DNA from 4 places in the Photobacterium swingsii genome. Region 1 is predicted to be linked to each of the others. Evidence: predicted binding sites of a transcription regulator. Region 1 holds the regulator's gene; each other region holds the start of a gene.
What was found. The regulator PurR, encoded in region 1, represses purine synthesis genes. The targets are predictions, from matches to a motif close to TNANGNAAACGTTTNCNTNA.
Positions count from the first base shown of each region.

Region 2: a site for PurR is predicted at 2,932-2,951, ahead of OCU77_RS04250 (formate--tetrahydrofolate ligase). Genes of this name have one in related genera too.
Region 3: a site for PurR is predicted at 1,906-1,925, ahead of glyA (serine hydroxymethyltransferase). Genes of this name have one in related genera too.
Region 4: a site for PurR is predicted at 3,372-3,391, ahead of OCU77_RS07215 (NupC/NupG family nucleoside CNT transporter). Genes of this name have one in related genera too.

Region 1 covers NZ_AP024852.1:2,179,689-2,187,373, forward strand. Annotated here, with positions in the region: gene OCU77_RS10130 (FecCD family ABC transporter permease) at 1-939, shown strand, start outside; gene OCU77_RS10135 (heme ABC transporter ATP-binding protein) at 939-1,742, shown strand; gene purR (HTH-type transcriptional repressor PurR) at 2,069-3,073, shown strand; cyclic di-GMP riboswitch class I at 3,351-3,455, shown strand; gene OCU77_RS10145 (TfoX/Sxy family DNA transformation protein) at 3,582-4,172, shown strand; gene OCU77_RS10150 (hypothetical protein) at 4,494-4,886, shown strand; gene OCU77_RS10155 (carboxymuconolactone decarboxylase family protein) at 5,030-5,656, shown strand; gene lpdA (dihydrolipoyl dehydrogenase) at 5,667-7,685, shown strand, end outside.
Region 2 covers NZ_AP024852.1:849,747-857,431, forward strand. Annotated here, with positions in the region: gene OCU77_RS04245 (NupC/NupG family nucleoside CNT transporter) at 1-1,045, shown strand, start outside; gene OCU77_RS04250 (formate--tetrahydrofolate ligase) at 1,120-2,874, opposite strand; gene OCU77_RS04255 (ATP-binding protein) at 3,237-4,886, shown strand; gene OCU77_RS04260 (response regulator) at 4,981-5,667, shown strand; gene OCU77_RS04265 (LysR family transcriptional regulator) at 5,681-6,589, opposite strand; gene OCU77_RS04270 (type 1 glutamine amidotransferase domain-containing protein) at 6,726-7,403, shown strand; gene OCU77_RS04275 (iron-containing alcohol dehydrogenase) at 7,497-7,685, shown strand, end outside.
Region 3 covers NZ_AP024852.1:2,929,138-2,936,822, reverse strand. Annotated here, with positions in the region: gene OCU77_RS13345 (Dps family protein) at 321-794, shown strand; gene OCU77_RS13340 (YitT family protein) at 913-1,536, opposite strand; gene glyA (serine hydroxymethyltransferase) at 2,003-3,253, shown strand; gene nrdR (transcriptional regulator NrdR) at 3,406-3,855, shown strand; gene ribD (bifunctional diaminohydroxyphosphoribosylaminopyrimidine deaminase/5-amino-6-(5-phosphoribosylamino)uracil reductase RibD) at 3,862-5,013, shown strand; gene OCU77_RS13320 (riboflavin synthase) at 5,044-5,700, shown strand; gene ribBA (bifunctional 3,4-dihydroxy-2-butanone-4-phosphate synthase/GTP cyclohydrolase II) at 5,728-6,831, shown strand; gene ribH (6,7-dimethyl-8-ribityllumazine synthase) at 7,043-7,513, shown strand; gene nusB (transcription antitermination factor NusB) at 7,513-7,685, shown strand, end outside.
Region 4 covers NZ_AP024852.1:1,522,370-1,530,054, reverse strand. Annotated here, with positions in the region: gene OCU77_RS07225 (ExeM/NucH family extracellular endonuclease) at 1-2,108, shown strand, start outside; gene OCU77_RS07220 (LysR family transcriptional regulator) at 2,241-3,179, shown strand; gene OCU77_RS07215 (NupC/NupG family nucleoside CNT transporter) at 3,436-4,641, shown strand; gene deoR (DNA-binding transcriptional repressor DeoR) at 4,729-5,463, opposite strand; gene OCU77_RS07205 (endonuclease/exonuclease/phosphatase family protein) at 5,859-6,950, shown strand; gene OCU77_RS07200 (hypothetical protein) at 7,097-7,558, opposite strand.

The DNA of each region.
Region 1 (7,685 bases):
ATCACGCTAAGCCAGAGTTTAAAAGCTTTTACGCCGTGGCAAAATGAATTACCCGCACATATTCAGATCGTTATTCACCAGATTAGGCTTCCAAGAACCCTATTGTGTATAGCAATAGGCGCTATTCTCGCGTTATGTGGCGCCGTTATGCAGGGCTTATTTCGTAACCCGCTCGCAGACCCTGGCATCATCGGGGTGTCTGGTGGTGCAAGCTTAGGCGCGGCACTTGCTATTGTACTGTTCGGCTCATGGGCCGCTTCATTCCCTATTCTGCTCACGTTAGGCACTGTGCCTATCATGGCATTTCTTGGGGGCGCAGTAAGTACTTGGCTGGTTTATACACTTGGCACAGACAAAAATGGCACATCCGTGACCATCATGCTGCTAGCCGGTGTAGCTATCGGAGCCTTATCAGGCGCCGCTTTAGGCCTAATGAATTACTTTGCAGATGATCAAGCATTACGCGACCTATCGTTATGGACCATGGGCTCATTAGCTGGTGCAACATGGCCAGGCATTGCCTTAGCCTTTACAACCTTAGGCATTCTAATGTGGGTCTTCGATCGTCAAGCAAATGCCTTAAATGCCTTTTTACTTGGTGAAGCAGAGGCCAAACACATGGGTGTTAATGTGCAGGCGCTCAAGCGTAGCTTAATTTTGCTCTGTGCTGCAGGTGTTGGTGTCTGCGTATCCCTCACTGGTGTTATTGGATTTGTCGGCCTAATCATTCCACACTTAGGCCGCATGCTTTCAGGCCCTAACCATAAAACATTGCTACCTCTATCGGCGTTATTGGGTGCTTTGATTTTATTAGTTGCAGATATGATTGCCCGCGTTATAGCCGCCCCTGCCGAACTGCCTGTCGGCATCATTACCGCTATTTTAGGTGCGCCATTCTTCATTATGTTATTGGTTAAACAAAAAGGACGCCTGTCATGATGGCTGGTTTTTCATCTTCTCGATTTCAATCCCAGGATAAGATCGCAATTGCAGCAAAAGGATTGCATTTAGGCCTAGGCGGCAAGACCTTACTTGATAACTTTGATATAGAAATCAAACATGGTGAAGTCACGGCGTTACTTGGTCCAAATGGCGCTGGGAAGAGTACGTTACTAAAAGTGCTTTGTGGTGAATTAGATGCAGGTGGTGACATTAGCATTCAGGGGAAAACCCATGCTCAGTGGTCAGCGAAAGAATTGGCGAAGTATTTAGCTGTTTTACCACAGCACAGTAGTTTAAGTTTTGCTTTTACTGCCCAAGAAGTGGCTGAATTAGGCGCTTTACCGCTGGATCTCACTCGCGCACAGGCCAGCAAAACAGCGGCCAGTATGATGGAAAAGACAGAGGTGACGGCCCTATCAAACCGTCTATATCCCTCGCTATCTGGTGGCGAGAAGCAACGGGTCCATTTTGCTCGCGTACTTACCCAGCTTAGCGAAGCCAAGGAAAATGCAATTTTGATGCTCGATGAACCAACGTCAGCACTCGATTTAGCGCATCAACATAAAACATTGCAGCTTGCGCAAAGCATGGCAAAAGAAGGGGCTGCCGTTATCATTGTTTTGCATGATCTTAATCTTGCGGCACAATATGCCGACCGTTTGGTGATAGTGAACGAGGGAAAAATACAAGCTGATGGTGATGCTTGGCAGGCACTTGAGCCTAAAAATATTGAACGTGTTTACGGTTGGCCAGTAACCATCACTGAGCATCCAAGCTTACAACACCCGATAATTCTATAGCGTCTGGTTATGTAATCTCTATAATGCACACATAAATGCATACTGATGCATCAAATTTTACTCAGTTTACATTGTTTATGTTGATGTTTATCAAGTATTGCCATCTTGAGAGACAGAAACGTTGCACTGTGCGCTACACTCAGTAAAATGTGAACGCAAGCGATTAACAATGTAACGCTACCGAATCCATAAAAGCCGCTCATCTGAGAAGCGGCTTTTAACGTTTATACAAGGTCTCAAGCAGCACGTAGCACTCAATATGCAAGAGTAAGCACAGTGCTTGGCTTAGAAAGATCCTCTTTATTCCAATTATTAGAAGAATAAATATGGCAACGATTAAAGATGTTGCACGTATGGCTGGTGTTTCAACAACAACAGTCTCTCACGTGATAAATAAAACACGCTTCGTCGCAGAAGCAACGCAAAAGAAAGTGTTAACGGCTGTTGATGAACTTAACTACGCCCCAAGTGCTGTTGCTCGCAGCCTGAAATGTAACACTACGCGCACTATTGGTATGTTGGTGACTAAATCAACCAACCCCTTCTTCGCCGAAGTTGTACATGGTGTTGAAGAATACTGCTACAAAGAAGGCTATACCCTCATTCTGTGTAACACAGAAGGTAACCTTTCTAAGCAGCGCGATTACCTACGCATGCTAGCAGAAAAGCGCGTTGATGGCTTAATGGTGATGTGTTCAGACCTCGATCAACGTCTGTTAGATTTGCTAGAGCGTCAAAACGATCTACCTATGGTAGTGATGGACTGGGGTCCAGAAAGCCCACACACGGATAAAATCCAAGATAACGCAGCAATTGGTGGCTATGTTGCTATCAAACACTTTATTGAGAATGGCCATACCAAAATCGGTTGCCTATCTGGACACAATGAGAAGTCAACCTGTCGTGAGCGTCTAAAAGGCTTCCAAAAGGCCATGGACGAAGCAAATCTATCAGTGAATGAAGATTGGGTCATCGAAGGTGACTTCGAATGTGAAACGGCCGTTAAAGCCGCAGAACAGTTCATCGCAATGAAAGAACGTCCGACTGCTATATTCTGTTTTAATGACATTATGGCAATGGCGATGATCAGTACTTTTGTTCAACATGGAATTCGTGTTCCTGAAGATATCTCGATTATTGGTTACGATAATATCGAACTCGCGCCTTTCTTCTCGCCTCCATTAACAACAATCCACCAGCCTAAACGCCGTTTAGGCAAAACTGCGATTGAAATCTTAATGGAGCGTGTGAAAGACAAAAAACACGAAAACCGCATTTTCGAAATGTCGCCTGAATTAGTAGTGCGTAAATCCGTTCATAAACTGAATTAATTATTCGCTTTACGCATAAAAATTGAATAGCCGACGGTATCTAACCGTCGGCTTTTTTTTGCGTTAACATGCGGTTAAATCTTCCTTTTTTACATAAATATTTAATATGTAACAATAATATTACTTTTGAATTTCAAATAAATATCTTTCATTTGCTAAGATATTCATTTCATTCCTGAATATTCTCTCTCCACAGAACAGTAATAATTGAAGCAATATCACATTTCACCCAGCCCAGGGTAAACGCTTTTCTGCTATTTACGATATGCTTATTACGTCACGAACAGGGCAAACCATTTGAAAAAGTGGGACGCAAAGCTTCCGGCCTAACAGAGTGTTATTCGATAAACATTAACACTTTCAAGGTAGCGGGGTTACCGATGGATTTAACGCAAAACCTGCTTTTGGGTTTGACATGCTTTTGACATACATTAAGTGTGCTTTGCTAACCTAAACTCCTCGCTTATATGTTAGGTGACTCCCAAGATTTATTTCACCGAGAAGTCGCATGGATAAACCAATACTTAAAGACACCCTAAAATTATTCGATTGTTTTGGCAGTGTTAAATCACGATCAATGTTTGGCGGTTTTGGCATTTTTGCAGGCGAAACAATGTTTGCTCTGGTGGTAAAAAACAAATTACACCTCCGCGCTAATGCAAAAAACATTGAAGTATTTAAAGAAGCCAATCTATCACCTTATGTTTACGAGAAACGCGGTTTTCCCGTAGTAACTAAACATTTTGCTATTCCTGATATCTGGTGGAATACACCAGAAATGATTATTGAATACGCACAAGGCTCACTAGAAGGTGCGAAGAACGACAAAGAAACAAAAAGCAAAATTGGCCCATCTCGCATTAAAGATTTGCCAAATTTACGATTAGCCAATGAGCGCATGCTAAAAAAAGTGGGTATTGATACTGTCGAGAAGCTTGTTGAGGTCGGCGCTATCGACGCATACAAAGCATTACTCGATACGCATGATAATAATCTCAACATTGAGTTGCTTTGGGCTTTAGAAGGCGCGATCAGCGGCAGACACTGGTCTGTAATCAGTGAAACCAGACGTGGTGAATTGTTAGGTTTGTTACCCTAGGGAGTCGGGTGAACAACGACACTTTTGCTACAATAAGAACGAGGCTGATGCCTCGTTTTTTGTTGCTTTAGCCCACCCAATGTCAGGATTACGTCAAAGATTGACTCTACTCACAAATACTGTTCACAAAAGCATCAGTTAACTTTTAATCCCCCCCTAAATAAGTAAAATAACCGCTGCTGGCGGTGTGAAAACCGTCAATTTTTTGTTTTCAACTACTTATGGTAACTGTTGCAGTTAAATCGACGTCAATAATATGTCGTCACTATAGCGACCATAACTAACTTGCGGTCTTTGAGATTGCTAAAAAGTGAGGCCAGTATGCTCTGTTCAAAGCCTTTTCCTGGGCAAGCAGACCACATATTTAAGGATAAATTTTGCAAATGGCCGAAACTCCTCCGCGCCTTTGTTATTCTTAGCCTACTCCCCCCTGCCTTTGTAATGCTACTTGTTTCTCAGCAACTCGCTCCCCTTGATGTGCTTATCGACATATTTACCCTAGTCGGTGGCTTTAATGTCATTCTAGTCATTTGGGGAGGATTACTAAAAATCCGGGCACGTAAATATTGGTACCGTAATTACCATATCGGCAAAACGCTGGTACTGGCTTGCCTACCAATTCTGGCATCAGCCTATATCGCTTTTTCAGAAATCCCCGATAACCGCGTTGTGCAGCAAGAACGTAGCCGTGCTGTTGAAGTCGCCATTAATTAGCCGTTCGTTCAAAATACGCGCAATTAATCACGATTTTCAATTTTTTCCTAATTAATTGAAATATTTGCGCCCTTGGTTGGGTCTCCTTTATTACCTTGGTATAGCATTGGTGCTATATCATGTGTTCATAAGGAAACGACGCAGTGCGCCTCGCGAAAAAAAACAAATATTCAATCTTTGTCCGCCCATTACTTTGGCTACAAAAACGTAATTTCGGCGCAGAACTCAACCCGTCTTTACTTTGGGGACGCCGCCCGCCACTCTTTTGGTTGGTCGCTGGATTTTTTGGCTACCTAGATCGCCGCCATTCACCACTTTCACCGGTTACACGATCTTTGGTTTGTGTCCGCGTTTCACAACTAAACGATTGTGAATTTTGCGTCGATGCTAACGGAATGCGTCTAGCCGAGCGTTGCGATTCTGTTGAAAAGATCAAAGCCCTTTCTCAATGGCAACAAAACAGCGCCCTATTCACTGACGAAGAAATCGCAGTGCTGCATTATGTTGAAGCGATGACCATTACAGGGCAAAAAGTCACAGAAGACATGCTATCTGATCTACAGCAATGGTTTAACGAAGATAGCCTAGTAGAACTTACTGCCCTGATCGCCTTCCAAAACCTATCTGCCAAATTTAATACCGCGCTTGATGTACCTGCACAAGGGTTTTGCTCTGTGCCGACAACATCAGCACTTAAAAGCACCGCTACTGCCGATGAACCAGACACCTCATCGGCTCAGCAGCAAGAACCACCACAGAGTAAATCGTAGGAGTTATCTCATGGATAGAAAGAAACTACTGCTCATTACCGTCATTGCCGCGCTTATTGGAAGTTGGTTCCTGTTCGACTTGGGTCAGTACTTCACCTTAGAGCAAGCAAAGGCACAACAAGTCGCGCTGCAAGACACGATAGCTGCACGTCCCTTCTTTGCGAGTTTAGTGTACTTTGCTATTTATATCGTTGTAACAGCACTCTCCTTACCCGGTGCTGCAATTATGACGCTACTTGGCGCGGCATTATTTGGTTTTTGGTGGAGTCTAATCCTAGTCTCGTTCGCAAGTACTATTGGTGCAACACTCGCTTTCCTATTTAGCCGCTATATTCTTCGCGACTGGGTACAGGCGAAATTCGGCCATCGTCTTGCGCCTATCAATGCTGGCATTAAAAAAGACGGTGCTTTTTATCTATTCACACTCAGATTAATCCCAGTGTTCCCATTCTTTCTGGTGAACCTATTAATGGGGTTAACGCCACTATCAACCAAACTCTTTTACTTAGTCAGCCAAATCGGGATGCTGGCCGGTACTGCTGTGTATATCAACGCAGGTACACAACTTGGTGAAATCGAATCGCTCGGTGGCATCATTTCAGCTCCCGTGCTTATTTCTCTCGCGCTATTAGGGATTTTTCCACTGGTCGCAAAATTTGTCATGGGCCTTATCGAGCAGCGCCGCGTATATGCTGACTGGACACCGCCTGAAAAATTCGATCAAAACATGGTCGTCATTGGGGCGGGTGCAGGTGGCTTAGTCAGCGCCTATATTGCAGCTGCAGTAAAAGCAAAAGTGACCTTAATTGAGCGCCATAAGATGGGTGGTGATTGCTTAAATACAGGCTGTGTGCCCTCTAAGGCTGTTATCCGCGCGGCACATGCCATGTCGGAAATTACCCGAGCGAAGGAATTCGGTATTACCACTGGTGGTGTAAGCGTCAATTTTGAGCAGGTCATGGCGCGCGTTCATACAGTCATCGATAAAATTGAACCTCACGATTCTGTTGAGCGATATTCGTCGCTAGGTGTGAATTGTGTCTCTGGTGAAGCGCGTATTTTGTCGCCATGGGAAGTTGAAGTAAACGGTGAGCGTATGACTACCCGCAACATAGTGATTGCGACAGGTGCTCGCCCACTAGTTCCTAATATTCCCGGACTTCAAGATGTTAGCTACCTGACCTCTGACACTATTTGGCAGCTAAAAGAACAACCTAAGAGACTTCTGGTACTGGGGGGCGGCCCGATTGGCTGTGAACTCGCACAAAGCTTCCAACGGCTTGGTAGTCACGTAACCTTGGTCGAAATGGTTGACCAACTACTTATCCGCGAAGATGCTGATGCCGCAGAGCTCGTCCATAGCAAATTACAAAGCGACGGTGTTGAGGTCAAACTTAACCACAAAGCCCTACGCTTCGAGTCCATCGAACAAAGTGACGGTTCCCGTATCCAGCGCGCTTACCTTGAGCATCAAGGGCAAACTGTTACCACTGACTTTGACTATGTCATGCTTGCACTAGGACGTGTTGCTAACGTACAGGGTTTTGGCTTAGAAGAACTCGGCATCACCACCAACGAGCGCGGCACAGTAGAAGTGAACGACTACCTGCAAACCAAATACCGCAATATTTTTGCTGTTGGCGACGTTGCAGGGCCTTTTCAACTAACTCACGCTGCTGCGCATCAGGCATGGTATGCCGCTGTGAATGGGTTATTTGGGCAATTTAAAAAATTCAAAGCTGATTACTCAGTACTGCCTGCTGCCACCTACACATCGCCTGAGCTTGCTCGTGTGGGGATTAATGAAAAAGAAGCCAAAGCACAAGGTCTTCAATACCAAGTTATTACTTACGGTATTGATGATTTAGATAGGGCTATTACTGATGGGGAAGATTACGGCTTTATCAAAGTCATTACCCCTAAAGGCAAAGATACCATCTTAGGTGCAACTATCGTCGGGAGTAACGCAGGCGAAATGTTAGCCGAGTTTACTTTAGCAATGCGCCATAACTTGGGATTAAACAAGATA
Region 2 (7,685 bases), 1.3 Mb from region 1:
CAGCAATGAAGGTATTAGTTTTTTATTTGGTGGATTAGTTTCAGACAAAATGTTTGAGCTGTTTGCTGGCGGTGGCTTCATCATGGCTTTTCGCGTATTGCCTGTGGTGGTGTTTTTCTCGGCATTTGTCGCAGTATTGTATTACCTCGGTATTATGCAATTTTTGGTGGGGACACTAGGCCGCGCTTTGTCGAAAGTCTTGGGCACTAGCCGCGCGGAGTCTATTTCAGCAACGGCAAATATTTTCTTGGGGATTTCCGAAGCCCCATTAACAGTACGACCTTATATTGCGCGTATGACTCGTTCTGAGCTTTTTGCGGTTATGGTCGGTGGTATGGCGTCGGTAGCGGGTTCTGTTTTGGTTGGCTATTCCCAAATGGGGATCCCATTGGAATACCTATTGGCGGCGTCTTTCATGGCGGCCCCTGCAGGTCTAATGATGGCAAAGCTGCTTATCCCTGAAACTGAGCAAACCTGCGACTCTGCGGAAAGCACGGAAGAAGAGAAGAAACCTGCCAACATTATTGATGCGGCAGCACAAGGTGCCCTTCAGGGGATGCAGCTTGCACTCAATATTGGTGCCATGTTGTTAGCCTTCATCAGCTTGATTGCGATGCTGAATGCGTTATTGGGGTGGGCGGGCTCACTGGCTGGTTTTGAAGGTTTATCGCTGGATTTAGTGTTTGGTTACTTATTCTTGCCGTTTGCTTATATTGCAGGTTTGTGGGATTTCGATGCCGCTCAGCAGATGGCAACGTTATTTGGTACCAAAACAACCATCAATGAGTTTGTCGCGTTTTCTCAGCTAGCACCGATGATCGACAGTGGTGTACTCGATAAACGCACCGAAGTGATCATTGCTTTTGCACTATGTGGTTTTGCTAACTTTGGTTCAATTGCAGTGTTACTGGGCTGTATGGGGCTGATGGCACAAACGCGTTATGATGAAATCGCGAAACTGGGCATGAAATCGCTGGTGGCAGCAACCTTAGCAAACTTATTGAATGCAACGGTTGCAGGCTTGTTTATTTCACTGGCGCTTTAAATGTGCGAGTAACAAGCTAATAAAAAGGCCACGCAATGCGTGGCCTTGTTGTTTCTATGGCTGAGCTTTGATGATTAACTTAGGCCAATGATGTTGCCATCGGCATCAATATCAAGATTCATGAAAGCCGGTTTTTCGGGTAACCCTGGCATGGTCATCACATTACCGCAAAGGGCATAAACAAAGCCCGCTCCCGCACATAACTTGAGTTCGCGAATAGGCAGAATAAAATCGCTTGGTGCCCCTTTAAGGCTTGGATCATGGCTGATTGACAGTGGGGTTTTTGCCATGCACACCGCAAGGTTATCGTGGCCTTGTGCCTTGAGTGCTGCCAGTTGTTGTTTCGCTAAGTCAGATAGTTCAACCCCGCGACAACCGTAGCCGACTTCAGCTACTATCATTAGCTTCTCTTCAAGCGGCTGTGATAACTGGTATAACGGCTTGAAGTTAGCCGGCGTCTCACAGGCTCTAACAACTGCTTGAGCAAGTTCAATGGCACCTTCGCCACCTTTACCAAAGGCTTCACTGATCGCAACATCGACATAAGTATCGAATGTTTCATTAGCAATCATATCTCTGAGTTGGTTAAGTTCAGCGTCGCTATCTTGTGGGAAACGGTTAACCGCTACCACCACAGGTACACCGTATTTTGCTGCGTTACGAATATGCCATTTTAGGTTATCAAAACCGGCAATAAGTGCTTTTTCATCGGCTTCGAAAATGGCATCTGGCAGTGCTTGGCCAGGACGTAGGTCGTATAACCCCGAGTTTGCTTTTAAGCCGCGAAGTGTTGCAACCACTACGGCACAGTCAGCACCACGTCCAGCCTGCTGTGCTTTGATGTTACAGGCTTTTTCAAAGCCCATATCTGAACCAAAACCGCCTTCTGTGACAGTGAAATCACTGAGTTTGAGTGCAATACGGTCGGCAATAATCGAAGAGTTGCCGTGCGCGATATTAGCAAAAGGACCTGCGTGGATCAGTGTTGGTACGCCTTCGAGTGTTTGCATTAAGGTTGGTTCGATGGCCTCACACATAGTCACGGCCATTGCACCTGCCACTTGCAAATCTTCTGCCGTCACAGGTTCGCCATCAAGGTTGTAAGCCACCACAATGCGACCAATGCGTTGGCGCATGTCAGCAAGATCAGTTGAAAGCGCTAAAATAGCCATTAGCTCAGACGCTGCTGAAATATCGAATCCGTCTTCACGTTCGATACCGTTAATGGTTTTTCCTTCTTCGTTTTTACCGACAGTGATCATGCGAAGGGCACGATCGTTGTGATCCATAACGCGGCGCCAAACAATACGATTGCGATCGATACGAAGCGCAGGCAAGCCAGTTTTCTCACTAAATGCCTCGAAACCATGGCGATCTTCATGAAATACACGGGCATCAATAGCAGCAGAAGCGAGGTTGTGCGCCGCAGTCACTGCATGAATATCACCGGTAAGGTGCAAGTTGAGCTTTTCCATTGGCGCGACTTGTGAGTAGCCCCCGCCCGCAGCACCGCCTTTAACACCAAATACTGGCCCCATTGAAGGTTGGCGAATACAGGCAATAACGTTTTGGCCTATTTTTGCTAAACCTTGTGATAGGCCAATGGTAGTCACGGTTTTACCTTCACCTAAAGGGGTGGGTGTAATGGCCGTGACTAGGATTTGTTTACCATCAGGCTGGTCGGCAAGACGCTTTAGGATTGATGTTTTGACCTTGGCTTTTAACGTCCCTTGGGGCGTTAAATCTTGCGGTTCAATACCCGCATTACGCGCGATGTGGTCAATAGGAGTGAGTGCGGTGTCGCGGCAAATTTGAATGTCGCTTTTCATGTGGGCTCATACCTTTTTAAACAATGGGGAAGCACTGCTTTGAGCTGCTATGGCAGGTCACGCAATCGTTTGCGGTGGCTTTATACCACAATTTTATCATGCTTATATAGTTTTATTCCGATATATCTGTTGTTGATTTGTTGGTGTTTATAACACTATAAAAACCTCAATTCCGAGAACTAGCTAAAAGTCTTTGAATTAATGACTTTGTCTCTTGTTTCAATTTTGTTAATTGTGTGGTCAGTAACAGAATTACTTTCATCGTGGTTGAATAAGCACTCAGGCTAAGGTTGGTAATCATTCCATGATGCAGCAAGCAGTAGGCAAACCATAACAAAGGAGTAACAGTGAATTGGAATCAGATGCGTTGGAGCCAACTCAATTTTCGCCGTCGGCTGCTGATTATCATGACAATGTCTGGGTTGCTCGAATTGTTCGTGCTTTCAGGGGCAGGCTTTAGCTATATCAAAAAATGGGAATCTACCGACTTAGGTGAAAAGGCAATTGGTATTGCAGAGTATATTGCTCAAACGCCTGAGATTATACAGGCTGTTGAGTTACAAGACACTAAGGTATTACGGGAAGGCGTCGAACGTTTCCGTATCGCAATTGGCGCTGCTTTTATTGTGGTCGGTGATCACCAAGGCGTGCGGCTTGCTCACCCTATTGCAGAGCGCATTGGTAAACCGATGCGTGGGGGAGACAATAATAAAGCCCTTAAATATGGTCAGTCTTACATCTCTTATGCGAAAGGCTCGATGGGGCACTCTGTTCGCGGAAAGACCGCCATTTTTGATGCTCAAGGCAATATTATCGGGGTGGTCTCCGTTGGCTACTTACTCACAGGGATCCACGATAAATTACTGCCTTTTTTGATGTTTTTAATTGTGATGGCAATTATTGTGGTCATCGCGAATGGTTTGTTGGCCAGTATGCTAGCAAAGCGTTTTCAGCGTGCCTTATTAGGGTTTGAGCCTGAAGAAATTAGTCGTTTATATGCAGAGCAAGCGGCGATCATGGCAACGATTCGGGAAGGGATTGTTTGTATTGATAATCGTGGATACCTACGTGCGATTAACCGCAGTGCTTGTGCCATGCTGGGGGTCGACAAGGCATCGGCCATAGATAAGCCGATTCAACAAAGTTTGCCGGATAGTCGATTAGAGCGATTATTATCGACGCAACAAGCAGAACATGATGTTGAACTATTTCTCAATGGTAAAGAGGTCGTTGCCAATCGAGAGCCGCTATTTCAGGCGGATAAGCAAATAGGGGCGGTGGCCAGTTTTCGTTTGAAAAATGAAATAACAGAGCTTAATCTTCAGTTGTCAAAAGTGACTGAATACGCAGAATTGTTACGGGCACAAACCCACGAGCACAGAAACAAATTAAACACGATAGCGGGGTTAATCCAACTTGGTGCGTATGATGATGTGTGCCAATTTATAGGTCAAGAAAGCCTGCATTATCAGAGTTTAATTGGGTTCTTACGTGATGCCATCACAGAGCCATTAATTGCTGGCCTTTTGTTAGGAAAAAGTGAGCGAGCCCGTGAACTAGGTATGACACTCGTGATTGATGAAGGCTGCCATTTAGAAAGGTTACCGCCTCATATTGCTGCGGAAGATATTGTTACCATAGTGGGAAATCTGATTGATAATGCTTTTGATGCCACCTTGTCTGCTAAACACACGAATGGTCAAGTGCATATTCATATCAGTGATTATGGTCAGGATATTATCATTGAAGTGGAAGACCGAGGTGTTGGGATCCCTGTCGGGGAAAATGCCGATTTATGGTTACAGCGTGGTGTGTCTTCGAAGAAAAAATCTAATCATGGGGTTGGGCTTTACCTGGTCTCACAATTAATGAAAAAGTACGGTGGACAGCTAGAGATGGAAAACAGTGCGACCAATGTACCATTAGCCAGTGAGCAAGTAGCGACAGGGGCACGATTTACCCTTTATCTGCCAAAGAGTGAGCCAAGCGATGCGTGTAATACCCAAGTATAGGCTTTTCACTGATTAGCAAGACGCTTACCTACCACCTGTGCCACACTGTGACTGGGCGAGGAGAGTGACCATCATTGATAGCAAGGAGTGCAGAATGTCAGTGAAACAAGTGATAATTGTAGAAGATGATGCTGGTATTGCTGAACTGCATCGACGTTGCCTCAGCCAGATTACCGGTATCGAAGTACAAGCGATGGCTCATAATTACCAAGAGGCACTGACCTTATTTGATGTGCTGACGCCAGATCTCGTTTTGTTAGATGTACAACTGCCTGATGGAAGTGGACTGGACCTGCTTAGTATGCTTCGCGCCGAAAAACAGGAAACCGACGTGCTGTTGATCACTGCTGCGCGCGACGTCGAGACTTTGCAAGAAGCCATGCGTGGTGGTGTGGTGGACTATTTGCTTAAGCCTGTGGTGTTTAGCCGATTAGAGGCCTCCATTCATAAATACCTTGATACCCAAGTGACCATTGCTGAGTTAAATACCATCGACCAAAGCGACGTCGATGCTATGCTTGCACGTCAAAAAGAACACAGTACTCTGGGGGCGGGCAATACTGTCTTACCCAAAGGGATCGATGCGGTAACACTGGATAAAGTGCGACAGCTATTTGCTTCTCATAACCAGCTAACGGCTGAAATGGCAGGGAAAATGATCGGCGCCAGCCGTACCACTGCCCGTCGCTATTTAGAATATTTGATCACCAGTCAAGAAGTTGAAGCAGACCTTCATTACGGCACGGTTGGGCGACCAGAGCGTGCCTACCTAAAGCGTTAGTCTGGTAGTCTGCTTAATCGTTGTCGGCGAGTTGCTGCGTAAAATGCGACTGCAAGTAATCGAGCAGTAACTGCATCTTTTTTGAATCCGCTGCTCGTGGCGGGTACACGCCGTAAATTTGAATATCACTGAGCTGATAATCATTCAAAATCATCTGTAGTTTCCCTTTTTTTACCAACGGCAAGGCATCGTATTGGGGTAAGCGGCCAATGCCATGTCCACCAACAACAAATGCGGTTCTTGCAGAGGCACTATTGGTGGTAATACTGCCTTGCATTTTGACATTGTAAGAGCGTGTTCCTTTGGTCAGTGTTTGAATTTTTGACGTCTTTTTATAGACCACCCATTCGTGATGTGCCAGTTCGGCTGGCGTTTGAGGTACTCCATGTTGGTTGAAGTAGGACGGTGCTCCGCAAAGCACGTTTTTCATCGTCATGAGTTTACGAGCATATAGCCCAGAGTCGACCAAAGGTGCACCGCGGATCGCTAAATCAACACCTTCTTGGATAATATTAACGATGTCATCAGTGAGGTTAAGGTCGATTTCTATTTTAGGGTACAGAGTTTTAAAGGTATTTAGTGCCGGCACTATGGTGTGCATACTGATGTTAACAGGCGCGCTAATCGTAATTTTTCCCTCTGGCTCTTCCCGTAAATTTTCAACTTGTTGATTGGCAGCAGCGGCTTCTTCACTGATCCGCTTACAGCGTAGGTAGTAGCGTTGTCCTGCATCGGTGAGACTGATACTGCGGGTTGTTCGATTCAAGAGTGGGATCCCAATATGATCCTCGAGCTTTTTAAGGTGATAACTCACCACGCCTCGTGAAATCCCTAGTTTACGTGCTGCGGCAGAAAAGCTGCCTTGCTCTACTATTTGAGCAAAGACCACCATGCTTTTCAGTTGTTCAAAAGATACATCCATTACCTTGCCTCTATCGCTTAAAAAGCTTATTGGTTTAATTATTAGAACAATGATGCCAAGTTTATCACCATTGTTTACTCGCCAGTGAGGGCATAGACTTTCATTACTTGCTCAATAGGATGACACGAGGCTACTAATGAAAATTTTAATGGTGCTAACTTCACACGATAAGCTCGGTAATACCGAACACAAAACAGGCTTTTGGGTAGAAGAGTTTGCTGCGCCGTATTACTGCTTCTTAGATGCGAATGCAGATATTACCTTAGCGTCTCCTGCTGGTGGGCAGCCGCCGATTGACCCAAATAGTGAACTTGAGCAGTCTCAAACTGAGGCAACAGAGCGTTTTAATCATGATGAAGATGCTCAACAGCAGTTGGCAAATACATTTAAATTGGCAGACGTTTCAGCGAAAGACTTTGATGCAATTTTTTATCCTGGTGGCCATGGTCCGTTGTGGGATTTGGTTGATGATGCAGACTCAATTGCTTTGATTGAATCATTTTGGCAAGACGGAAAGCCCGTTTCTGCTGTGTGTCACGCCCCAGCTGTGTTACTTAATGCTAAAGACCAGAATGGTGAGTTTATTATTTCGGGTAAAGCGGTGACTGGCTTTACAAATTCAGAAGAAACGGCTGTTGGTTTAGCTGAAGTAGTGCCATTCTTACTGCAAGATGAATTAGTAAAACGTGGTGGACAGTTTGAGTCTGCACAAGATTGGCACCCTCTAGCCATTCAAGATGGCAGGCTGATCACAGGACAAAACCCAGCCTCGTCAGAAGCAGTAGCAGAAGCCTTATTAAACGCTTTAAAATAATTTAATCGACTATAGCGCGAGTAGGAATCCCCCGCTCGTGTTATAGCCATTGCATTCATAATAATGACATCGTAATTACGAAAGGAATGAGCAATGCTTAATTTCACCTTCCATAACCCGACTAAAATTTTCTTTGGCGAAAATCAGATCGCTGCAATCGCTAAGCAAATCCCGACAGATGCTAAAGTACTTGTGACTTACGGCGGTGGTTCCATCAAGGCTAACGGTGTATACGACCAAGTTAGCGACGCGCTGAAAGATCACCAATGGAGTGAGTTTTCA
Region 3 (7,685 bases), 750 kb from region 1:
GTTTTAGACATTAATTACACCTATTGATCGTGGCTGCTTATATGGGGACTGATACTCATTGGTCTCAGTGGGTAGGAAACGTACTCATTCATTTCATTTGCAAGCTCCTCTTTTACTCCTCCTTGCTTTTTAGATTCTAAGTTTATTTTGGCTTCCAGTATTAAACGTTGATGTTGATTTTTGCATTTTAAAATCACTGAATCTTGAGGTTTACAAGCCCCTAACTTGATAGTTTTTATCTATCAAATGTATAAAGCAAGACGAATGGTGTCAGCGTGTCCGCAGCCGTAATATTGCAGAAAATAAAGAGGAATCGAATTATGTTGAAGCAAAATATTATTGGTCTTGATAGCGGTAAATCTGAAGAATTGGCAGCACAACTCAATACGCTACTGGCGAACTATCAAGTACTTTACATGAACACGCGTGGTTATCACTGGAATATAAAAGGCAAAGAGTTCTTTGAACTGCATGCAAAATTTGAAGAAATTTATACTGATCTACAAGTAAAAATTGATGAGTTAGCCGAGCGTGTGCTGACACTGGGTGCCACACCATCACATAGCTTTACTCAGTATCTTCAGGTGAGTGATATTCAAGAGCACCTTAATGCGCATGCGGGGAGTGAATGTGTTAGCGGCTTACAAGCGGGTTTTAAGACGTTACTCGGTATGCAACGCAGTATCTTAGGATTAGCGGGTGAGGCTGAAGATGAAGGAACAGCGGCATTGATGGGCGATTATATCCGTGAGCAAGAAAAGCTAATGTGGATGCTGAATGCTTACAATCAATGATCGTTTAATTAAACAGATAACCAATTACCAAAAAGAGGTCGCATATCGCGACCTCTTTTTGCATCTGAGATTTAGTATTCAGCCATTTAAACGTTTAAGCACTTAGACGTTAAACAAACTAAGATGAGCTTGTTTGTGCTTTTAACTCACTGCTATAGCGACCTGGTTTGTGGTTCATTGCCAAGACCAAATTCAGCATGAAGGCACCCACTACCGAGAATAACAAAATCATAGGGCTAACGAGGAAGAAAGAGGCAACCAGTATGCTGAAATCAATGCCCATTTGCAGCTTGCCAGCAGACCATCCCATTTTCTCTTGTAAAAACAGCACTAGCACGTTAAAGCCACCAAGGCTGGTTTTATGGCGAAAAAGGATCAGCATACCTAATCCCATTAAGAGGCCACCGATTAAAGCGCAGTAAAGCGGTTCAAGGCGACTGATTTCTAATACGTGATGAAGGTTGTCGGTGATGATAGACACTAAGCCACCAGACAGAATACTGGTGAGTGCAAATGACTTACCCATACGGAACCAAGCCATCAAGTAAAATGGACAGTTCATCATAAAGTACAATTGGCCAAAGGATAGGTCGATAAACTGGCTCGCAAGTAGGGCAAGACCTGTTGTGCCACCTGTCAGTAAGTCGGCTTGCTGAAGAAAGAACACGCCTTGGGCTACAACGAAAGTACCTGTAAGAATAGCGATAATGTTTTCTGAAATAGAATGCTTGTTACTGCTCAAAAAATAGCTCCTTGTATCATCCGCATTCAGTTAATGCTGGTTGAGTTTTATTGCCGCTAGGTGGCCAGATGAAAATGTATGATGTATTGGAGCGCATCATATAGTCATTTATGACAAGAAAGAAGGTTACGGCTGTAGGTGGTTTTTATCGCCTGTAATTATATATTTACGGACTTGTAAATATTAATTTCAATGACTTTCTTGATAAATCTATTCACTTGGTATGTGCATTTTGAGTGAGGATTGTAGAAAAGATGAAACGAATTCATGGTGACATTGAAAATAAACATGAAGAAATCCAATAAAAAGTAATTTGAAGGGTATCTGATTTAGATCAATTTATGTAAAATATGGCATCAGTTACTGGTCAGACGAAAACGTTTGCGTCCGCATGGTTACTCGCTTTGCGTGAATCCAGTTTTTGTTAGATTTTTGTGGTTATACCTATCTGAGTCAGGAGATACAGATGCTAAAGCGCGACATGAATATTGCCGATTACGACGTTGAGCTGTTTGCAGCTATTCAGGAAGAAACTGCACGTCAAGAAGAGCACATCGAGTTAATTGCTTCTGAAAACTACACAAGCCCACGTGTAATGGAAGCACAAGGTTCTCAGCTAACAAACAAATATGCTGAAGGTTACCCTGGCAAGCGTTACTACGGTGGTTGTGAGTTCGTAGATAAAGCAGAACAACTTGCTATTGATCGTGCATGTCAGCTGTTTGGTGCAGAGTACGCGAACGTACAACCTCACTCAGGTTCTCAAGCGAACAATGCTGTGTACATGGCATTGCTAAATGCTGGCGATACTGTATTAGGCATGAGCCTAGCGCACGGTGGTCACTTAACACACGGTTCACCTGTTAACTTCTCTGGTAAGCTTTACAACATCATTCCTTACGGCATTGATGAAGCGGGCCAGATTGACTATGAAGAAATGGAAGCACTAGCAGTAGAACACAAACCGAAAATGATCATAGGTGGTTTCTCTGCTTACTCTCAAGTGTGTGATTGGGCTCGAATGCGTGAAATTGCAGATAAAGTTGGCGCATACTTCTTTGTTGATATGGCTCACGTTGCTGGCTTAATTGCTGCTGGTGTATATCCTAACCCTGTACCACATGCGCACGTTGTAACAACAACTACGCACAAAACGCTTGCTGGCCCTCGTGGCGGTCTTATTCTTTCTTGTGAAGGTGAAGACCTATACAAGAAACTGAACTCAGCAGTATTCCCTGGTGGTCAAGGTGGCCCACTGATGCACGTTATCGCAGCAAAAGCAGTAGCGTTTAAAGAAGCAATGGAGCCTGAGTTTAAAGAATATCAAGCGCGTGTTGTTGAAAATGCAAAAGTAATGGTTGGTGAGTTCCTAGAGCGCGGTTACAACATCGTTTCTGGTAGCACTGAAAATCACCTTTTCCTTGTTGACCTAATCAACAAAAACATCACAGGTAAAGAAGCAGATGCTGCACTAGGTGCTGCTAACATTACTGTGAACAAGAACAGTGTACCAAACGATCCACGTAGCCCGTTTGTTACTTCGGGTATCCGTATCGGTACGCCTTCAATTACACGTCGCGGTTTCACGGCTGAAGACACCAAGCAACTTGCGGGTTGGATTTGTGACATTCTTGACGATATCGAGAACCCTGCAGTGATTGAAGCAACAAAAGCGAAAGTATTAGAGATTTGTAAGCGTCTTCCTGTTTACGCATAATTTCATATCACGCGTATAAATAAACGGCACCTTTAAGGTGCCGTTTTGCGTTGGGGAATAAGAAGGCACTAAATAAGCGTAAAAACCGCGGATATATACTCAATAAACGTTTGAAATGCGGTACACTGATTCGACGAAAATGAGGAGGCACGATGCACTGTCCTTTTTGTGGTGCGAATGACACCAAAGTAATCGATTCTCGCTTGGTTGCTGATGGCCACCAAGTACGTCGCCGTCGTCAATGTTTAGCTTGTAATGAACGTTATACTACGTTTGAAACGGCTGAGTTGGTGATGCCGCGAGTAATAAAAACTAACGGTAACCGTGACCCATTCAACGAAGATAAGTTGCGTGGTGGTATTCAACGTGCGTTAGAAAAACGTCCTGTCAGCGCGGATGATATTGAAAAAGCGATCAATACCATCAAGTCTCAACTGCGTGCGACAGGGGAGCGTGAAGTTGCGTCTGACATGATCGGTAATTTGGTCATGGAAGCGTTAAAAGAACTCGATAAAGTAGCGTATATCCGTTTCGCATCTGTTTATCGTAGTTTTGAAGATATTCGAGAGTTTGGCGAAGAAATCGCTAAATTAGAAAAGTAGCCACGCATGTTTTCTTCTCTAGATCATTCTATGATGTTACGCGCTTTGCAGTTAGCAAAGCGTGGCCGTTTTACTACGGCTCCTAATCCCAATGTGGGCTGCGTGATTGCCCAAGGCGATCGCATTGTTGGTCAAGGCTACCATTACCAAGCTGGACAACCCCATGCCGAAGTCTTTGCGCTTCGCGAGGCGGGTGAGCTTGCCCAAGGAGCGACGGCTTATGTCACGCTTGAGCCATGCTCTCACTATGGCCGGACCCCTCCTTGCGCTGAAGCGCTCGTTAAAGCAAATGTTACACGTGTTGTCTGTGCCATGGTGGATCCAAACCCTAAGGTTGCAGGGCGTGGCATTGCAATGCTTGAAGCCGCGGGCATTGAGGTGCAAACAGGTTTACTTGAAGCCGATGCCAAAGCGCTGAATCGTGGTTTTATCAAGCGCATGCAAACAGGGTTGCCATTTGTGCAATTAAAGCTAGCAGCGAGCCTTGATGGTCGAACCGCGCTGGCTAATGGTGAGAGTAAGTGGATCACTAGCCCGCATGCCCGCGCTGATGTTCAAGCCTACCGTGCTCAAGCGGGCGCGATTTTATCAACTAGCGCCACGGTACTTGCTGATGATCCGTCGTTGAATGTCCGCTGGTCTGAATTAAGTGCGGATATACAAGCTGATTACCCTCAAGACAATCTCCGTCAGCCAACGCGGATTATTATCGATAGCCAAAGCCGCGTTTCTCCAACCTGTCGTCTTGCTCAATTGCCAGGGCAGATATTGCTTGCTCGTCAACAGTGTGATCAACTGGCTTGGCCTGAATCTGTTTCGCAGATCCTCGTGCCAAGCCCAGAGCTTGATATAACGGATACCTCGAACACGGCACAGCTAGACCTTAAAGCGCTGATGCAGCAGTTAGTGCGTGATCATGATATCAATCATATCTGGGTTGAAGCGGGGGCGGGGTTAGCTGGCGCGTTAATCAAAGCGCAGTTAGTCGATGAGCTTATCTTGTATCAAGCGCCTAAACTCATGGGGGCTGATAGCCGTGGTCTTATCGATGTATTGGGCTTAACCTCAATGACGCAAGTGCCAGAGCTTACTATTTCAGATGTACGTACCGTAGGCCCAGATATTCGTATTACAGCCGAAGTATCACAGCAGGTTTAACACCGTAATCTGCGGAAAGGAAAAATATTCATGTTTACAGGTATTATTGAAGCAGTGGGCACTATCACTGCACTGACGCCAAAAGGCAAAGATATTTCAGTGACGGTTGCGTCAGGTGATTTGGATTTAGCTGATGTTAAGTTAGGCGACAGTATTGCGACTAACGGTGTTTGCCTGACGGTTGTACAGCTAACGGGTAATGGCTATGTTGCTGACTTATCGTTAGAAACACTAAAACGCACCGCATTTGCAGATTACCAAGCAGGGCAAGTGGTTAACCTTGAAAAAGCCATGCTGCCAACCACTCGCTTTGGTGGCCATATGGTATCAGGGCATGTTGATAACGTTGGTGAAATTATCGAACGTCATCATACTGGTCGTGCTATTGAGTTTTGGGTCAGCGCACCTGAACACCTTGCTAAATATTTAGCAGAGAAAGGCTCGGTGGCAATTGATGGTATTAGTCTGACGATTAATGCCATTCGCGGTAATGAATTTAAGCTTACTATTGTGCCGCATACTGCGGCAGAAACGACAATGGAAGCCTTTAAAGTTGGCCGCAAGGTGAACTTAGAAGTAGATGTGATTGCTCGTTATCTTGAGCGTCTAATGTTAGGTGACAAAGCAGCAGATAAACAGTCAGAAGTGACCATGGATCTGCTCGCGCGTAGCGGCTTTTTAGGTTAAGCGGCTTTCTAAGTTAAGGAGATTAAGATGGCTTTAAGCAGCGCAAAAGAAATTATTGACGACATTCGCCAAGGTAAGATAGTTATCTTGATGGATGATGAAGATCGCGAAAATGAAGGCGATCTTATTATTGCTGCCGAAAAAATCACACCAGAGGCAATCAACTTCATGGCAACCAATGGCCGTGGCTTGATTTGTCTTACATTGACTCAAGCGCGTTGTCAGCAGCTAAACTTACCCTTGATGGTACAAGAAAATACTGAGCAATTTAGCACCAATTTTACTGTTTCTATTGAAGCTGCAGAGGGTGTGACTACTGGTATTTCTGCTGCTGATCGCTCACGTACCGTTGAAGCGGCCGTTGCGGCTAATGCATCCGCTGCTGACATTGTTATGCCGGGCCACATCTTCCCATTGATGGCGCAAGCGGGTGGTGTGTTGTCGCGTGCGGGTCATACCGAAGCAGGTTGTGACATCGCACGTCTTGCTGGTTTAGAGCCATCGAGTGTGATTGTTGAAATTCTAAATGAAGACGGCACCATGGCGCGTCGTCCTCAACTTGAAGTGTTTGCTGAAAAGCACGGTTTGAAGTTAGGTACTATTGCGGATCTGATTGAATACCGTAATAACAATGAAACCACCATTGAGCGCATTGCTGAATGTCAGTTGCCGACCGAGTTCGGTGAGTTCGATATGATCACTTACCGTGACACTATCGATAACCAAATCCACTACGCATTGCGTAAAGGTGATGTTCAAGCGGATCAACCAACGGTTGTTCGTGTCCACTTGCAAGATACGTTTAAAGATATTCTTCATTCTGGTGCGACTCAGTGGACACTGCCAAATGCCATGAAGCGCATTGCTAAAGAAGGTGGTGTTCTCGTCGTATTAAGTAAGCAAGAAAGCCAAGAGGCTGTTATTGCGAAAGTGAAGCACTTGTCTGCAGATAGTGCGGGTCAACCTAAGGTGAAATTGAACCCTAAAGATCAATCTCGTCAAGTCGGGGTGGGGTCGCAGATTTTATCTGACTTAGGTGTCTCTAAAATGCGTCTGCTATCATCAAGCACACAGCGTTACCATTCGCTTTCAGGCTTTGGCTTAGAAGCAGTTGAGTACATTTGTGAGTAATATTTACATTTAAGGTTATGGCGCACAGGGCGAATATTATTGTTTAGCATTGTGCAGCCGTTAAGTTCATCAGCCAGCTTGATAGCAGAGTGCTGATGACAATTTTTCATCAATAGTGAGATTCCACCGTTTGACCGTAGCGACGTAGCTACGAAGTGTGGTAGACTCCCGCGGTTTCTCAAACCGGAAAGACATAGTCACAGGAAGGCCCATGAAGGTAATTGAAGGCGCCATCGCGGCACCAAATGCAAAAGTTGCTATTGTAATCGCTCGCTTCAACAGCTTTATTAATGAAAGCCTACTTTCAGGCGCATTAGATGCACTGAAACGTCAAGGTCAAGTTAGCGAAGACAATATCACTGTTGTTCGTTGCCCAGGTGCATACGAACTACCATTGGTTGCACAGCAAGTTGCTAAAAGCGATCGTTACGACGCGATTATCGCGTTAGGCTCTGTGATCCGTGGTGGAACCCCACACTTCGATTATGTTGCCGGTGAGTGTAATAAAGGTTTAGCGCAAATCGCTCTTGAGTTTAATACTCCAGTTGCGTTTGGCGTTCTAACTGTCGATTCTATCGAACAAGCCATCGAGCGTGCCGGTACCAAGGCTGGTAATAAAGGGGCAGAGGCTGCACTTAGCGCGCTTGAAATGGTAAATGTTCTGTCCCAAATTGAATCCTAATGGGGGTTAATGTGAAACCAGCCGCACGTCGTAATGCACGTCAGTTTGCTGTGCAAGCTATCTATTCTTGGCAGATTACTAAAGGTAATGTTGCTGATATCGAACTTCATTTCTTATCTGATGATAAGTTTGAAGAAGAAGAGCACCAAGCAGAAGCGCCAGTACTTGCTGC
Region 4 (7,685 bases), 660 kb from region 1:
TTTCGCGTACCTTTAGCTACGACTATAGTGGCCATCGCAACAATATGGTGTTGTCATATAAACGCCCTAACATGCAACCCAACCAAGAACATGTCGCGGGTAGTGATGGCTCTATTGCCCAAGACAAACAAAACAAAGACTATCGCTTATATGTTGAAACTGACAAAAAAGCAAATGACGGTGTCATTCCTTTCTACCCTGATTTCAATGACAAAGAGACTGTAAAGAAAGGCCAAGATTACATTCGTGTTGACGATAGCATTACAGGACTTGAAGGTGTCATTTCTTACAGCTTCGGTGACTACCGCTTAATGGCGACTAACAACATTAGCCGAAAAGACATTATTCATAACACAGATCGTAAATCAAAACCTCAACTAGACGACAGTACAACATCAGATAAGTTTGCAATTCGTATCGCCACTCAAAATGTATTGAACTACTTCAACTCGCCGTATGGTGGTCCTGACAACCCACGTAACGACAACCGTGGTGCAGATAGCGAGTTAGAGTTCCAACAACAGCATGCTAAAATCGTTAAAGCAATTAACAGCTTAGATGCCGACATCATCGGCTTAATGGAAATTGAAAACAATGGTTTTGGTAACTACAGTGCAATTACTGAGCTTGTAAACGCCGTCAACAAATACTATAACAAAGAAAACCATTCTAACCGTCACAATGAACAGTCAATTAACAACCAATACGTCTTCGTTGGTTTTGACTCAGATGGCAATACCGTATTAGATGAGTTTGACTCTATTGGTTCTGATGCTATCAGTTCAGGCCTGCTATATCGTCCAAATAAAGTATCACTAGAACAAGCGAAAATCATCCCAATGCCTTCGCAACAAGCACCAATGATCACTGATACAAACGGTGCTGCGCTTCTCGATAGCAAAGGTGAAATTCGTGAAAGCGGTAAGAACTACCAGCGCGATACTATTGCCGCTACTTTCCGCATCCACAACACAGGTAAAAAAGTCACTGTATCGGTTAATCACCTGAAATCTAAAGGTTCAACTTGTTGGGAAGATTGGCAAGGCTGGGAAACTTGGGAAAAATTCGATCCAATCAAAGACAAAGTTGAAAACAAAGACTTCCAAGGTTCATGTGAAAACTTCCGAGTAGCAGCAGCTTACCAACTCGGTAAAGAAATGGCTAAAATCGGTGGTGATCACGTTATTATTGGAGATATGAACTCATACGCACATGAAGATCCGATGCTAGTGCTAACCTCTAACCCAACAGGTAAAACACTGAAAGCCGCTCGCGATACCTTCATCGGTAAACGTCCTCAATTTGGTGAAAATGGCGCAATCATTACTGATAATTTCGGTTATATTAATGCTGTTAGCCTGAAAGATGCTGAAAACAAAAAAATGAGCTGGAGCTACTCTTATAACGATGAGATTGGTTCACTCGATCACATTCTTATCTCACCATCCCTTAAGAAGCACCTACTAGATGCAACAGACTGGCACATCAATGCCGCCGAATCGACACTGTATGATTACAACCAAGAAAATAAAGGGATCGGAGCTGGTGAGAGTAAAGAGGTTCGTCTTGAAAAAGAGAGAACAATTACTCATAACTTTTACGCCAATAACGCTTATCGCTCTTCAGACCACGACTCTGCAATCATGGCACTAGGTTACGGCTACGGTGAAAGTGACGGTGCGCCTGTACTGCTTGCAACGAAGAGCGGTCGTATGGATGTTCCTTACGCCATCAACACTGATAAAGCACTTACAGGTGATATCGCTGAAATCTCATTCTCTCCAGAACCAGAAGACATGAGCAAAGTTGCGTTACCTACAATGAAGTTGAGCAAAGATGGCAAACAACTTAAAGAGTTTGACGTTAGTGGTATTGAACCTGGCAATTACACTGTGACCATGAAGCTAACACGCCCTAGCGCGCAAAAAGCCTCAACGCCAACAACAGTGGCTGGCTCTGAAGTTAGCATGAAGGTTGAAGTCGCTAAACGAGATTCGACCACGCCAACAGTTGTTATTCCACCATACGATGGTAGCGGCGGTTCATTTGGCATCTTTGGCCTGCTTTCACTACTCGGACTAGGTTTCTTACGTAAAACTAAAAAGTAATTAAGCAATAAACGATTTAGTCGATATACGTTAAAGAAATAATCAAAGAGGTTTAGCTTATGGCTAAGCCTCTTTTTTTGTTATGCACCTCACTATACTCTGTGTATTCATTTTAATTACAGAGCTAAAATTTTGAACCCAGATCGCGCTAGCCAAATGGTCATTTTCCACACCCTTGTTAAAGCAGGAAGTTTTACAGCTGCAGGCAAGCAGTTAAGTGTCTCGACATCACATATCAGCAAGCAATTGGGAACATTAGAAACGGCTCTGAACGTAAAATTAGTCCAACGCACAACACGTAGTTTTACCCTGACTGAAGCAGGTGAGAACTACTTGCAATACTGTGAAAGCGTCGTTAAAGCCATTCAAGATGGTGAAGCGCTTATGGAAGATGCGAGAGATGAAATATCAGGCGTTTTACGCTTAGGGATATCGCAATCCTTTGGCACCATGCATTTAATCCCCGCCATTGAACAACTACAAGGTCACTACCCTAACTTACGCGTTGAGATCAGTTTATTCGATCATAAAGCCGATATGATTGAAGATGGACTCGATCTTTGGATCACCAATTACGAACATATTCCAGACGGCTATGTTGCACAGCGCCTTGCTGAGACCAAATTTGTCGTCGCAGCTGCACCTGAATACCTATTACATCATGCTGCACCATCACATCCTAGTGAATTAGCTAACCATAACTGCTTAACCTACCAAAGCCGTCAAAGAAACTATCAATCATGGTCATTCAAGCAACAAGACAGACAGCTTAAGGTTGATGTAGAAGGCAATTATCGCGTCGATCTTGCTGAAGCAGTGCGGGACGCAGCTATTGCTGGTTGGGGCGTCGCTTACTTAGCCACTTACTTACTCCGAGATGAATTTAAAGCAAACAAACTCATTCAGCTGCTACCAGAGTGGCAAGCCAATCAATCAATGCCGTTTTATGCGGTCTACCCCAGTCGTGCACATTTACCAAAGAAAATATCAGCAGCCATTGGTTTTTTTAAGGACTATATCGGCGATACTCCCTATTGGGATGAAGATCTGAGCAAACATATCAGCATCTAGTCACATTTTATCTGTGGCAATAATGCTGAGAAAACCACCAAGATTATTGCCACTATCATTCGCATTAACCAAAACATCTTTTCCAAACGGAAACAATCAACTTGAAAAACTAAAATAAAAGCTATAATTCAATAAGTTAAAGATAGGCATTCTAGTACACCCGTCACACATCACACTTGGCTAACATTCGTCACTTGCAACCGTTTGCGTCCTCCATAGAATGCACCGCCTACACATTCTGTTACAAGGTCTACCCATGTCATCTTTGCTTGGTATTGTTGCTATCTTAGTGATTGCCTACTTGCTTTCTGCCGATCGTCGCAATATTCCGTTAAGAACCGTTAGTTTAGCGTTTTTACTTCAAATCACTTTTGCTTTGCTTGTTCTGTACATCCCAGCAGGAAAAGTGGCACTCGGTGCTGTAACCAATACTGTATCAAGTGTGATCGATTACGGCCAAGAAGGTATCGCTTTCTTATTTGGAGGATTGGCAACAGGTAGCGTTGGCTTTGTATTTGCCGTTAACGTACTGGGCATCATCATTTTCTTCTCCGCACTGATTTCAGCTCTTTATCACATAGGACTAATGCCTAAAGTCATCAATATTGTGGGTGGTGCACTACAGAAATTATTAGGTACTGGTCGTGCTGAATCTCTTTCTGCGACAGCCAATATTTTCGTTGGTATGGTTGAAGCGCCGCTCGTTGTAAAACCATACCTCAAGAACATGAGTGACTCTCAATTTTTTGCCGTCATGACATGTGGTCTAGCCTCAGTGGCAGGCGGTACTTTAGTGGGCTATGCATCGCTTGGAGTGGAGTTGAGCTTTCTGATTGCTGCGGCATTCATGTCTGCGCCTGCGGGCCTGCTAATGGCAAAAATACTATTTCCGCCAAGTGACAAGCAAAACAACGAAGATGAAATCACATCAGTTGAATTACCTCGAGCAGCGAACGTAGTTGAAGCATTGGCTGATGGCGCAATTGCTGGTATGCGTATTGCCGCAACAATAGGCGCAACTCTGATCGCCTTCATTAGTGTGATCGCATTACTGAATGGTCTACTAGGTACGGTGGGTGACTGGTTTGGGATTACATTGAGTTTTGAATTGATCATGGGTTACCTATTTGCCCCTATTGCTTTTCTGGTTGGTATCCCATGGAACGAAGCCATTACAGCAGGTGCACTGATCGGTAACAAAGTGATCGTTAATGAATTTGTCGCCTTCATCCAACTAATGGAAGTGAAAGATCAATTAAGCCCACACTCACAGGCTATCATCACGTTTGCATTATGTGGATTTGCTAATATCTCCACCATGGCAATCCTGATTGGTGGTTTAGGTAGTTTAGTACCTGAACGCCGTAGCTTTATCTCAAGAAATGGTTTCCGCGCCATTACTGCCGGTGTACTTGCTAACCTAATGAGTGCCGCCATTGCTGGTGTCATTTTGTCGCTATAACGACACCGACTTTCTTATATAAAAAAGTTACACGTAAAAAAGGGGCTAACCGCCCCTTTTTATCTGAAATCTCGACAACCTGAATCACTATGACAAGTATTCTATCGGTAGGTCTATGTCTGAAATAATGATATCAACGCTTTTTAAGCTACAAATAAACGCGGACTTAACCACACCAAATTTACTATTATCAACAGCTAAGACAACATTCTGAGATTGTGAAATGGCTTTCTTCTTATAAGGCAATTCATTGAATGAATAACAAGTCAGGCCATGAGCAGGGTCAATCCCTGCAGCTGATAAAAAAGCAGAATCAAATCGAATATTATCAATCTCACTGCTATCCCCTAACGGATAGAAGTTATTATGCTTAGTATCATAACCACCACCACATAAAATCACATGACAGTTAGGCTTGGCTTTTAAAGCCATAAAGACATTCAAAGAAAAACACACGCCAGTAAACGATATATCATCGCTAATAGCTTGAATAATATGAACTACAGTTGTGCCGTTATCAAAAAAAACTGTTTGATTATCAAGAATGAGTTTTGCCGCTTCTTTACCTATCTTCGTTTTTTCTTTGACATGATTAGTACTTTGCTCATTTATAACGTACTCAAGATCAGCAGAACCGACTTGCTTCTTCACAACATAGCCGCCAATCAAACTGACAAAAGTATTTGGCTCATTAAAATCACGGCGAATCGTCATTTCAGATACATCGAGACTTTCCGCTGCATCTTTCAAATGCACTTTTTCCTGTCCCAGCAACAACTCAGCTAATTGCCTTATTCGTTTTTCTCTTTTCGTCTCTACCATCAAGTCACATACCAATTATTGTCATCTTTGCATTCTAGATGACTTTCCCATGTCCTAAAAGATGCAAACAATGCGCCTACGCACAGAAGCAGATAAAGTATTGATTATATTGAGTACTTAAGGTCAGTAACTTGATCTGCGCCTATGCAACTAGCGATTATAACGAGGATACCCTACATTATCTGATAAAACTTCATCTCTAATACCTACAGCCTTAAAACTTTTCACCAAACCTTCAATACTGTGGTAATAGGTGACTATTCGCCCCGTTTTTAAATACACTTTGAGTTCCCCCAAAAAATAGAATCGTTATTCTACATTGACGCCACTTTACCAATTATTGATTTAACGAAAACCTCTTTGCATTTGCCCTAAACCCTATAAGCCGTCACTATATGGATACGCTTCATGATTTGGATACGCTTGTGTTAGCAAATACTGCTACAAACATCATCAATGACACATTGAAAATTGCCACCTTCAATCTTTTCAATTATATAGAGCCACCACTGGCTTATTACGACTTCGAAAATATTTATAGCCAAGAAAGTTGGCAGAAAAAGCAAGCTTGGATTTGCGACTATCTCGCGCAATACCAACCTGATGTGATCGGTTTCCAGGAAGTATTTAGTGCAAGCGCACTTCAACAACTTTTAGCAGAGCAAGGTTATAACCACTTTAGTGTTGTTGATGAACCAAATATCATCGATGACTACATTTGCCGTGATCCTGTCGTTGCCATTGCCTCTCGCTACCCTATCAAAGCGGTCTCTGCAATTATGGCAGATCCTCATATCGCAACCAGTATTGGTATCAGTGCTGATTTTGCATTTAGCCGTAAGCCGCTTCGAGCTACTATCGATCTCCCTCATATAGGCGATACAGATTGTTATGTCGTCCATTTAAAATCTAAACGCCCCATGCTTGAAGCTGCGCCTGATAGTGGCAATGCTGCCGATACTGGGTTAACCAAAACACATGTACTCGCAACACTTAAAGCAGAAATAATGGGAAGTTGGGGATCATCGATTCAACGTGGCAGTGAAGCTGCTCTTTTGTATCACGCCATCTTAGAGCGCAGAGAAGAAAGCGGACACCCTGTAATATTGATGGGTGACTTTAATGACGATATTCAGCAAACACCCTTACAATGTTTAACGACGAATAGTATTCGTGATCGACAGGTATCCGATCAAAAACAGATTCTCGATACCTTTTGGCTGACAGATAGCTTCACACTTTACCAAAACACAGATAACGCTGATCATAAGGTAAGCCGCTCTCCTACCCATTATTATGGCGCAAAAGGCAACGTGCTGGATTACATCTTATTATCCTGTGAATTCAACGCTGAATATAATGCGAGTTTATTTGAGGTGAGTGCTTACCAAACTTATGATCGCCACTTAATAAATCCCATTTTTGATCGTGATGGCAACAGCACGGACCATGGCATTGTGAATGTGACTCTTAGCCTTCGTAGCTAACATCAACAATACAACAAAATTAGTTATCACAACTAAGCCGTGAATAGTAAAAGATCCACTATTGGCAGGAAAAACACTCTGCCAATCACAACGCTAGCCCTTATACGCACTCGAATAGGTCAATACTCTTACGTATACTGCCTCCCCTACTTGTTCACCTTCTTGTTCGACTTTTGTCCAAGACGAATACCATCTCTAATATTCAGGCCTATCATTGCAGTATTGGTTACACCGGCTATTAACTCAATCGCTTGCACGAACCAATAGCGTGTATCAAATAGTCCTTCAGCCGACCATATGGCCAAGAAATAAGCCGCTGGAATTAAAACTACAAGTCCATTAAACGCAGCCACTTTCAAGCGCTTTGCTTTGACAGCCAAGATGCCTTTGAGCTCTGCTGGATACAGTTTCTTACCCGTTATGCCCACAGCCATCATCGACAACACCAATAAAGCGACCCATTGTAAAATTGTCTGCTTTACTAGCGCGATGGTTTGATACGAGCCGAATAAATCGGCGATGACGCTACTCAAAAAGAAAGTTGTGATCATCAATAAAGCAACAACACCTGCTATACGGTGTGCGCTTTTCAATATTGTTCTTTTCATCAGGTACTCGCTAGATGGCTGTTCTTATCTTAGCTATAGGATAGAACACAATAGTTGCAATAGCAATCATTTCAGACGCAACGATTGTATTTAAAAGATCAATTGCTTCTGAGAACACGACATAAGC